Regions from separate parts of the Acidovorax sp. NN32 genome, predicted to be linked through region 2. Evidence: predicted binding sites of a transcription regulator. Region 2 holds the regulator's gene; the other holds the start of a gene.
The links. Region 2 encodes sigma-54, which starts transcription at its own class of promoters, with help from an activator protein. Its sites were predicted from a motif close to TGGCANGNAANCTGCTTT; they were not measured.

Region 1 (5,653 bases), 2.2 Mb from region 2:
ACGGCCACGCGCTCCAGCGACATCAGCACGTTCCAGCCCACGCCCTGGTCATTGGGGCCATTGCGGTAGAACGGGTTGCTGAAGATTTCCAGCGCCTGCTTCCACGTCTCCACCGGGCTGGGGATGCTGCCGCCCGTGGTGGTGGATACCACCGCCCACAGACCGATGAGCAGGCCCAGGCCACAGAGCGGCGGCAGCACCGCCATCCAGAAACTGCGCGACAGGGCCGCCCAGTCGCGACTGGCAGGGGCGGGGCTCGCCGTTGTTTCGGATTTGGACTGTTTTTGGCTTCTGCCGCTTGCTGGTGAAGCGCTGATAGCTACATTATTCATAGCGTTCTGTGCAGCCACGGGGGCTGCATCCAACGGGGAGTGAAAGACGGCACTGACCATGGTGTTCTCCTTGGCAGGGTGGGCGGGGCAGGGCGCTTACGCCTTGATCTTGAAGCTGTCGGCGTACTTGGCGGGGTCTTTGCCGTCCCACACCACGCCGTCCATGAGCTTGGCGGTGCGCATCGGGTCCTTGGGCACGTTGATCTTCATGGCGCTGGCAACCGACTTGTACAGGTCCACCTGGTTGATCTCTTTGGCCACGGCCAGGTAATCGGGGTGGCTCTTGATCAAACCCCAGCGCTTGTGCTGCGTCAGGAACCACATGCCGTCCGACAGGTAGGGGAAGTTCACCGCGCCGTCGTTGAAGAATTTCATGTGGTTGGGATCGTCCCAGGTCTTGCCCATGCCGTTCTGGTAGCGGCCCAGGATGCGCTGGTTGATGGCGTCCACGCTGGTGTTGATGTAGGACTTCTGGGCCACCGTTTCGGCCATCTTCATCTTGTTGGACAGGCTGGCGTCAATCCACTGGCTGGCTTCCAGCACGGCCATCATCACGGCGCGGGTGGTGTTGGGGTTCTTCTTGACGAAATCGGCCGAGGTGCCCAGCACCTTCTCGGGGTGGTCCTTCCAGATGTCCTGGGTGGTGTTGGCGGTCACTCCGATGCCATCCATGATGGCGCGGTGGTTCCAGGGTTCGCCCACGCAGAATCCATCCATGTTGCCCACGCGCATGTTGGCCACCATCTGGGGTGGCGGCACGGTGATCAGCTTGGCGCCCGACAGCGGGTTGATGCCGGCGGCGGCCAACCAGTAGTGCATCCACATCGCGTGGGTGCCGGTCGGGAAGGTGCCTGCGAAGGTGTACTCGCGCTTGTTGGCGGCCATGAACTTGGCCAGGGACGGGCCATCCACTGCGCCCTTGTCGGCCAGTGCCTTGGACAGCGTGATCGCCTGGCCGTTGTTGTTCAGGCTCATCAGCACGGCCATGTCCTTCTTGGGGCCGGCCGTGCCCATGTGCACGCCGTACACCAGGCCATACAGCACGTGGGCAAAGTCGAGTTCGCCATTCACCAGCTTGTCGCGCACACCGGCCCACGACGCTTCCTTGGTGGGGATGATGGTCACGCCATACTTCTTGTCAAAGCCCAGCACCGAGGCCATCACCACGCTGGCGCAGTCGGTCAGCGGGATGAAGCCAATCTTGACTTCCTTTTTCTCGGGGGCGTCCGAGCCCTGGGCGTGCACCAGGGCGCGCAGGGCGGGGCTCACGCCCACGGCGCCCACGGTAGCTGCCTGCAGCACGGTGCGGCGGTTGAGGCTGGTTTTCAACAGATCGGTCATGGGGCGGTTCCTCGGTGCGTTAGAAAACAAAAAAGGCGTCCTCTCCTGGCCGGGTTGCATGCGCAAACGGGCTCGGAGAGGGACGCCTTTGTCCATGGCAAAGCCCATTGGGGGGCCTTGTGTCAGCACCGGCCCGCCATTGGGTCAGTGCTGTCAGTGGTGGGACCGTCTTTGGTCTTGCCAGGGTTAATGCAAGCAGCGTGCCAGCCTTTTTCATACCGGCTTTGCTCCAATACAGCGCATGATCTGCTACCAAATTAGTAGCTGCTTGTGCTTATTTATCAAGCGGTAGCGGCCAGTTTGGCTTGAAAATTTGCGATGATGGTGCGCGCGCCGAGTGCTGCACTGCATTTGTGCGGCGCACCATTTGGGGAGAAGCCGGTGGACCCGGGCGCGACCCAGGCGAGGGATGCCAAGCAAGGGCCGCCCCGCTGCGAGGGCATCGTCCCCCTTCCCGAATTGCGCAGCGATTCGAGAGAAGGGGGAAGGCGCACAGCGCCTCAGGGGGAAGTCACCTATTCAACCCAGCAGATCCATCACATCGAGCATGCGCTGGGCCACGTCCACCAGCTTGAGGCCCTTGTCCATGGCGGTCTTGCGCAGTTTCTCGTACGCGGCTTGTTCGCTCAGGCCCTGGCGCTGCATGAGCAGGCCCTTGGCGCGGTCGATGGTCTTGCGGTCTTTCAGTTCGGTCTTGGCGTCGGCCAGTTCGGCACGCAGGGCCTGTTCGTGCTGGAAGCGCGCCATGGCCACGTCCAGGATGGGGCGGATGCGCTGGGGGGCCAGGCCCGCCACGATGTAGGCTGACACGCCCGCCGCCACCGCGTCCTTCACGTGCGAGGTGTCCTCGTCGTTGGTGAACATCACGATGGGGCGGCGCTCGTCGCGCGTGGCCATCACCACATGTTCGAGCGCGTCGCGCGCCTCGCTTTCGGCGTCCACGATGATGAGGTCGGGCTGCAGCTGGGCGATGCGCTCGCTCAGGAAGACATCGGCAGGCAGGGTGGCCACCAGGTTGAAGTTGTTCTCCAGCAACCCAATGCGCAGCGCACGCGACCGTTCCGCCTGAAGTACGGCGTGTTCGTCGGCGGGGTCGGCGACTGCCAGATCCGGGGCAACCACCACGATGCGCAGAGACTCGTTCATACCCAGGAGCATAAGCAATTTTTACGCCACAAAATGGTGCATCGAAGCGGTGCGTTCCGGGGCTGAAGGCTGGCAGCAGGTTGCGGCAGCTTCCAAGGCCTGAAACTTGCTAATAGTTTGTCGATGGGCAGGGCATACCCGATAGCAGCTACCCGGTCGCATCGCATATACATCTGGTCACATTGACCCATTCAAGAGGATTTGCATGAACAAGCACATTGACCGGCGGCGTATCTCTGCCGGCTTGGCCCTGACCACCGTGGCGGTATCCGCGCTGCTGGTGCTGACAGGCTGCAGCAAGGTGCCCGACACCATCAAGATCGGCGTGGCCCAGCCCCTCTCCGGCCCCTTGGGCGCGCTGGGGCAGGATTTGCTCAACGGCGTCAACCTGGCCGTGGCGGAACTGAACAAGGGTGGCTACACCGTGGACGGCAAGCGTGTGACGCTGGAGGTGGTGTCGGTGGACGACAAGGCCGACGCCGCCACCGGCAAGACCGTGGCGCAGCAGCTGGTGGACTCGGGCGTGGTGGCGGTGATCGGGCACCTGAATTCGGGGGTGAGCATTGAGACGGCTCCGATTTACGCCGCCAAGGACATCGCCCAGATCGCCATCTCCACCAACCCCAAGTTCACGCAACTCGGCTTCCCAACCACCTTCCGCATGGTGGCCAATGACACCTTGCAGGCGCGCGCTATCGGCTCGTTTGCCGCCACACAGCTGGGTGCCGCCCGCTACGCTGCGCTGGACGATGGCACGCCCTACGGCAAGGGCCTGGCCGACGGTGCTGCCGAGCAGCTCAAGGCTGAAAAGAAGGAAGTGGTGGTGCGCAAGTCGTTTGACGACAAGACGGTGGCTTTCGATGAACTGGCTGGCGAGCTGAAGGCCGCCAAGGTCGAGGTCATCGTGTCCACCCTCAACGACTTTCAGGCCCTGGCTCTGCTCGAAGCCCTGCGCAAGGTTGACCACACCAAGGTCAGCCTGCTGGGCGGGGACACCATCAAGACCACCGACATGACCAAGGCCATGGGCATGGTCGAAGGCGTCTACGCCACATCGCCCGTACTGGAAGCCAAGGAGTTCACCACCGGCAAGCCCTTCCTTGAAAAGTACATCGAGGCCTACAAGAAGCCCCCGGCCTATGGCGGCCACTACAGCTACGACAGCACCTATGTGCTGTCAGCCGCCATCCAGAAGGCCAAGTCGGCCGATCCGAAAGCGATCACCAAGGCCATGCACAGCATCAACGGCTATGCGCCCGTGATCGGCACCATGACCTGGGACGACAAGGGCGAACAGCGCTACGGCGCCGTGGGCGTGTATGAACTGCGCAGCGGAAGCTGGGAACTGCGCATGCGTTCGGACCGCTGGTAAGCAAGCCGCCGCGTCGGCAAGCGCCATCCATCCGCACAACCCCTGCTGGCGACTGCCAGCAGGGGTTTTTGCATCCGACCCTGAACGGGGCCGGGTTTTACACTCGGGGCATGAGTTTGCTGATCCTCGGTATTGAATCTTCGTGCGACGAAACGGGCGTGGCATTGGTCCGTTCCACGGGCAATGCCGTGCCCACGTTGCTGTCGCACGCGCTGCACAGCCAGATTGAGATGCACCAGGCCTACGGTGGCGTGGTGCCCGAGCTGGCCAGCCGTGACCACATCCGCCGCGTGTTGCCGTTGGCCACGCAGGTGCTGACCGAGTCCGGCCAGTCGCTGGCCGATGTGGACGTGGTGGCCTACACCCGCGGGCCGGGCCTGGCCGGTGCGCTGCTGGTGGGGGCGGGCGTGGCGTGCGCGTTGGGCGCTGCACTGGACAAGCCGGTGCTGGGCGTGCACCACCTGGAGGGGCACCTGCTGTCGCCCTTCCTCAGCGCCGACCCGCCTGAATTCCCTTTTGTGGCCCTGTTGGTATCAGGCGGTCACACCCAGCTGATGCGTGTGGACGGCGTGGGCCGCTACGAGATCCTGGGTGAGACCATTGACGATGCGGCTGGCGAGGCGTTCGACAAGTCCGCCAAGCTCATGGGCCTGGGCTACCCGGGTGGGCCAGCGCTCTCGCGCCTGGCTGAGCAGGGCGATGCCGCAGCCTTCAAGCTGCCGCGCCCGCTGTTGCACAGTGGCAACCTCGATTTCTCTTTTGCCGGGCTCAAGACGGCGGTGCTCACGCAGGCCAAGAAGCTGGGTGACGAACTGGAGGCACGCAAGGCCGACTTGGCCGCCAGCACGGAGGCTGCGATTGTCGAAGTGCTGGTGAAGAAGACGCTGGCCGCGCTCAAGCAGACCGGCCTGAAGCGCGTGGTGGTGGCCGGTGGTGTGGGGGCCAACCGGCACCTGCGCGCGCAGCTCAACACGTCCTGTGCCGCCGCCAAGGTGCGGGTGCACTACCCTGAGCTGCACCTGTGCACCGACAACGGCGCCATGATTGCCATGGCGGCGGCCATGCGGCTGCAGGCAGGGCAGCAGCAGGCCAACACCGACTACGCCTTTGACGTGAAGCCGCGCTGGCCGCTGGATGCGATCACGGTTTGACTATCTGAATAAAAAAGGCCGCTACCGCCTGTCCAGCAAGCGTTAGCAGCTATCTTTTTTGATTTTCAAAAGGGGTAGTGGCGGGGTGTCGTCTGCACCGTGATCCAGCGCAACTCGGTGAACTCGCGCACGCCCGCCATGCCGCCAAAGCGGCCGTAACCCGAACTTTTCACGCCACCAAACGGCATCTGCCCTTCGTCGTGCACCGTGGGGCCGTTGATGTGGCAGATGCCCGACTCGATGCGCGCCGCCACATTCCAGGCCTTGGCTACGTCGCGGCTGAACACGGCGGATGACAGGCCGAACTCGTT
Region 2 (5,653 bases):
AGCTGGCCATGCTGGGCTGGGAGGCCCGCGTGAGCGAGCGTGAGCAAAATGGCCGGGCGGTGTTCCGCGTGCGTGTGGGGCCGTTCACCAAACGCGACGACGCCGAGCAGCTCAAGGAGAAGCTCGATGGCGCCGGTCTGGAGTCGGCGCTGGTGCGCGTGCAGCGCTGACGCGCCAGACTTCGGGTGGCTGAACTTTTTGCGGGGGCATGGCTCACATCCCCCAGACCTGTAACAGGAGAGTCTTTGTCATGAAACGCCGTGAGTTTTCTTTGTCCGCCGCCTCGGCGGTTGCCGCTTCCGCCCTGACGTTGCCAGTGGCCACCCCCGCGCTGGCTCAGGCCCGCCAGTTCAAGGAGGGCAAGGACTTCCGGCGGCTGGACAAGCCGGTAGCGCCCGACGCGCCTGCGGGCAAGGTCGATGTGATCGAGTTCTTCTGGTACAGCTGCCCCCACTGCAACGCCTTTGAACCCGCGCTCGACGCCTGGGTCAAGGCCGCCCCCAAGGACCTCTCCGTCCGTCGTATGCCCGTGGCCTTCAACGCGAGCTTTGTGCCCCAGCAAAAGTTGTACTACGCCCTGGAAGGCATGGGCAAGCTCGAAGCCCTGCACGCCAAGGTGTTCCGCGCCATCCATGTGGAAAAGCAGAAGCTGGCCAAGGACGACGAAATTTTTGCCTGGGTGGCCCAACAGGGTGTGGACGCCACCAAGTTCAAGGAAATCTACACCTCGTTCAGCGTGTCCAACCAAGTTCGCCGTGCTTCGCAACTGCAGGACGCCTACGGTGTGGAGGGCGTGCCCTCGATGGGTGTGGCGGGCAAGTTCTACACCGATGGCACCATGGCGGGCAGCATGCAAAACGTGCTGCAGGTGGTGGAACATTTGGCGACAGTGGCCCGCAAAGGCTGACGGTTTTCGCCCGGCCGCCGGTTCCCATTGGCAAAAGCCCGCACATGCGGGCTTTTTTCATGGAGGAACGCGACGGGGTGGCTACAATGATTGCAAGATTCGTGCCCTATGAACCATCGCCTCCTTCCGATCCTCCTGCTCGCGGCCCTGGCCTGCACCTTCGGTGTGGCCCATGCCGAAAAGGCCGACCGCGCCAAGCCCATGAACATCGAGGCGGACGCTTTGCGCCACGATGAGCTCAAGCAAACCAGCGTGTTCTCTGGCCGCGTGGTCATGACCAAGGGCTCCATCGTGCTGCGTGGCGCGCGGCTGGATGTGCGTCAGGATGCCGATGGCTACCAGTACGGTGTGGTCACGGCAGAGCCTGGCAAGCGCGCCTTCTTCCGGCAAAAGCGCGACACCCTGCCGGGAGCACCCGACGAGTTCATCGAAGGCGAGAGCGAAGTCATCGAGTACGACGGCAAGGCCGACAACGTGCGCTTCATCACCCGTGCCGAGTTGCGCCGCTACCGGGGCGCTGTGCTCAGCGACGAGATCACCGGCGCCGTGATTGTCTACAACAACCTGACCGACGTGTTCTCCGTGGACGGAAAGCGCACCGCCACCAACGCTGCGGGCGATGCCCCCGCGCCGGGCAGCCGCGTGCGCGCCGTGCTGGCCCCCAAAGATCCACCGCCCGCTGCGGCGGCCCCCGAGGCGGCGTCCCCGGCCTCAGCCCCGGCGCTGCGCCCCAGCAACAGCCTTGGCGGCGGCGCCAAGTGAGTGGGCCCGCTGTGAGTACCGGTCCTGACACTCAGGCGGGCAGCCGCCTGGGGCCTGATTCCCAGGCGGGCAGCCGCCTGGAGGTGCAGCACCTGGCGAAGTCTTATGGCAGCCGCAAGGTCGTCAAGGACGTTTCGCTGGTCGTGCAAAAAGGTGAGGTCGTGGGGCTGCTCGGCCCCAACGGCGCGGGCAAGACCACCTCGTTCTACATGATCGTGGGCCTGGTGCGCAGCGACGAGGGAGACATCCGCATCGACGGCCAATCGGTGGCCCACATGCCCATCCACCGGCGCTCGCGCCTGGGCCTGTCGTACCTGCCTCAGGAAGCCTCGATCTTTCGCAAACTCACGGTCGAAGAGAACGTGCGCGCCGTGCTGGAACTGCAGCGTGGTGATGACGGTCAGCCGCTCTCGCGCGACGCCATCGAGGAGCGCCTGACGGCCCTGCTCCAGGAGCTGCGCGTGGACCACCTGCGCGCCTCGCCCGCCATGGCCCTGTCCGGCGGCGAGCGCCGCCGCGTCGAGATTGCCCGGGCCCTGGCCACACAACCGCGTTTCATCCTGCTGGACGAGCCCTTTGCCGGCATCGACCCCATTGCCGTGATCGAGATCCAGCGCATCATCGGCTTCCTGAAGGCGCGGGGCATCGGCGTGCTCATCACCGACCACAATGTGCGCGAAACCCTGGGCATCTGCGACCACGCCTTCATCATCAGCGATGGCCGCGTGCTCGCGCAGGGCACGCCGTCCGAGATCGTGGACAACGCCGAGGTACGACGTGTTTACCTTGGCGAACACTTCAGGATGTAGACATGGCCCCCACGCTTGTCACTTCGTGTACTGCGCTGCCCCCCGAAGGGGCCTTCACGCCTTGGGGCGGCCCGGCGGCGCTCAATCAATGAAGCCTGGACTCTCGCTGCGCGTCTCGCAGCATCTTGCATTGACCCCCCAGCTTCAGCAGTCCATTCGGCTGCTGCAGTTGTCCACGCTCGAACTCTCGCAGGAAGTCGAGCAGATGCTCGACGAAAACCCGTTCCTCGAACGCAATGCCGACGAAGCTCCGCGCGAGGAGTTTGGCCTGGAAGCCGCCGACACGCCCGCGCAGCCCGATGAGTACAGCGCCGATGATGCTATATTTTCAGGAGCTAGCAGCGCAAGCAGCACAAGCGCTGAAGGCCAAAATGATGCTGAAACGCCGAGTGCTGGCGCTGACGAGCCTGACTGGAGCGGTGACGGCACGGTAGAAATGGCGCCCAACGACGCGGAGTGGGGCGGGGATGCGCCCGCCCGCAACCGCAACGACTCCGAAGGCGACGAGGCCGACGCCACCGAGCTGGCCCGTTCGCATGAATCGCTGACCGCCTTTTTGCACCGTCAGGCACTGGCGCTGCGCTTGTCAGAGATTGACCGCGCAGCGCTGCGTTTTCTCATTGAATCGCTCAACGACGACGGCTACCTCGAAGAGTCGCTGGAAGAGCTGGCTATCAGCCTGGCCGGGCCGGACGACCTGGAGCAGATTGAAGAGCTGGTGCACCGCTTCACCGTGGCCCAGCGCCTGCTGCAAAGCCTGGAGCCCACCGGCGTGGGCGCGCGCAACCTGGCCGAATGCCTGACGCTGCAGCTCACGGCGCTGGCTGCCGACGAGGACAGCGATGCTGACCCCGACACGGTGCAGACCGCGCTGCGCATTTGTCAGCAGCCGCTGGAGATGCTGGCCCGCCGCGACATCCGCCGCCTGACGCAGCTGTGTGGCGACGGCGAAGAGCGCACTCGCGCCGCCATGGCGCTGATCGCTCGCCTGGAGCCCCGCCCCGGCCGTCGCTTTGCCGACGTGGAGCGCAACATCATCATTCCCGATGTCATCGTGCGCAAAGCCGGGCGTGCCAATGGACGCGATGGCCAGCACAACTTCATCGTCAGCCTCAACCCCGATGTGATGCCGCGCCTGCGCGTGCACGACATCTATGCTGGCGCCCTGCGCGGCCACAAGGGCGGCGAGGGTCACCAGGGCATGCAGCAGCGCCTGCAGGAGGCGCGCTGGTTCATCAAGAACATCCAGCAGCGCTTTGACACCATCCTGCGCGTCTCGCGCGCCATCGTGGAGCGGCAAAAAAGCTTCTTCACCCACGGCGAGTTGGCCATGCGCCCGCTGGTGCTGCGCGACATCGCCGACGAACTGGGCCTGCACGAATCCACCATCAGCCGCGTGACCACCGCCAAATACATGGCTACGCCAATTGGCACGTATGAGCTGAAGTACTTCTTTGGCTCCGGCCTTGGCACCGAGACCGGCGGCAACGCATCTAGCACCGCCGTGCGCGCCCTCATCAAGCAGTTTGTGGCCGCAGAAAGCCCCGCCAAGCCGCTGTCCGACAGCCAGATCGCTGAGATGCTCAAGGAACAGGGCATCGAGTGCGCACGCCGCACCGTGGCCAAGTACCGCGAAGCGCTCAAGATCGCGCCGGCCAACCTGCGCAAGGCGCTGTAGGTACCCCGGTTGGGGGCGCATGGCTCGCCCTGTTTGAATTTTTCGTTTTTCTATCCGCCACCCCACCATGGCCCGCATCGTCTTCGACCTCCCCCCGCACTTCGGCTTTGCCACCGAGCTGCAGATCTACATCAGCCACGTCAACCAGGGCGGGCACCTGGACAACGCGCAACTGCTGAGCCTGGTCTCTGAAGCGCGGGTGCGCTTCTTCCAGTCGCTGGGCTACCCCGAGGCCGACGTGGGCGGGCTGTCCATCGTGGTCGGCGACATCGTGGCGCAGTACAAGTCCGAAGGTTTCCATGGCGAGACCATGCGCGTGGAGATGGCGCCTGCGGACTTCAACCGCTATGGGTTTGACCTGGTCTTTTGCATGACCGAGAAGACCTCAGGCCGCGAGGTGGCGCGCGGCAAGATCGGCATCGTCTTCATCGGCAAGGCCGACCGCAAGGTGGCGCCGATCCCCGAATCCATCCGCCAATTGCTGCTGGCCCGCGCGGGAACGCCGGATTCCCACGCATTGTCTGAGCGCGTATCCTCCCCATCGACATGAACCAACTCCAACTTTTTCTCCCCTGCGCCGCTGGTGTGGAGGGCTTTCTGGCCGACGAGGTGCATGGCATCACCGGCCTCACGGGGCAAGACCTGCTGGTCGGCCGCGGCGGCGTGCTGCTGCGCGCCTCGTGGCGCGAGGCGCTGCTGCTCAACCTGCACAGCCGCCTGGCCCAGCGCGTGCTGGTGCAGCTGGCGCACCGCCCGTACCGCTCCGAGAACGATCTCTATGCCATGGCCAGCGACGTGGCCTGGGAAATCTGGTTCACCACGCGCCAGACCTTCAAGGTCGAGGTGACGGCCCAGCACAGCCCGCTGCAGAGCCTCAACTTCGCAGGTCTCAAGGTCAAAGACGCAGTGGCCGACCGCTTTCGCGCCAAAAGCGGCGTGCGGCCCGACGTGAACACCCAGTGGCCCGATGTGCGCATCCACCTGCACCTGACCACCGACGAGGCCACGATCTACATCGACACCTCGGGCGAGCCGCTGTTCAAACGCGGCTGGCGCGAGGACAAGGGCGATGCGCCACTGAAAGAAACCCTGGCCGCCGCCATGATCGCCGCCAGCGGCTGGGACCCGCATGGCGACAACCCCCAGCCGCTGTACGACCCCTGCTGCGGCAGCGGCACCATCGTGATCGAGGCCGCGCAGATCGCCTGCCGCATCCCGGCGGGCATGCTGCGGCGTTTTGCGTTCGAGAAGCTGCTGCCGTTCCAGGCCCATGTCTGGGATGCTATTAAAAACGAAGCTGAAAGCGCAATACAGACAAGCGCTGTGCCCCTGTTTGGCAGTGATGTGGCCTTCCGCATGGTCGACTTTGCGCAGCGCAATGCTGAGCGCGCAGGCGTGGCCGAGGCCGTGCAGCTGCGCGGCGGCGACGCCCTGCAGCGCATGCCACCGTGCGACCAGCTTGGCGTGATGCTGCTCAACCCGCCCTACGGCGAGCGC

Region 1: the regulator sigma-54 is predicted to act here: its motif matches at 1,862-1,879, upstream of ACT89O_RS08015 (CmpA/NrtA family ABC transporter substrate-binding protein).

Annotation. Positions count from the first base shown of each region.
Region 1 is NZ_CP199679.1:1,748,441-1,754,093, forward strand. It holds gene ntrB (nitrate ABC transporter permease) at 1-392, opposite strand, end outside; gene ACT89O_RS08015 (CmpA/NrtA family ABC transporter substrate-binding protein) at 429-1,673, opposite strand; gene ACT89O_RS08020 (ANTAR domain-containing response regulator) at 2,193-2,819, opposite strand; gene ACT89O_RS08025 (branched-chain amino acid ABC transporter substrate-binding protein) at 3,025-4,191, shown strand; gene tsaD (tRNA (adenosine(37)-N6)-threonylcarbamoyltransferase complex transferase subunit TsaD) at 4,302-5,342, shown strand; gene ACT89O_RS08035 (aldehyde dehydrogenase) at 5,408-5,653, opposite strand, start outside.
Region 2 is NZ_CP199679.1:4,902,006-4,907,658, reverse strand. It holds gene ACT89O_RS22715 (SPOR domain-containing protein) at 1-170, shown strand, start outside; gene ACT89O_RS22710 (thiol:disulfide interchange protein DsbA/DsbL) at 251-907, shown strand; gene lptA (lipopolysaccharide transport periplasmic protein LptA) at 1,016-1,669, shown strand; gene lptB (LPS export ABC transporter ATP-binding protein) at 1,681-2,478, shown strand; gene ACT89O_RS22695 (RNA polymerase factor sigma-54) at 2,567-4,156, shown strand; gene ACT89O_RS22690 (acyl-CoA thioesterase) at 4,224-4,706, shown strand; gene ACT89O_RS22685 (THUMP domain-containing class I SAM-dependent RNA methyltransferase) at 4,703-5,653, shown strand, end outside.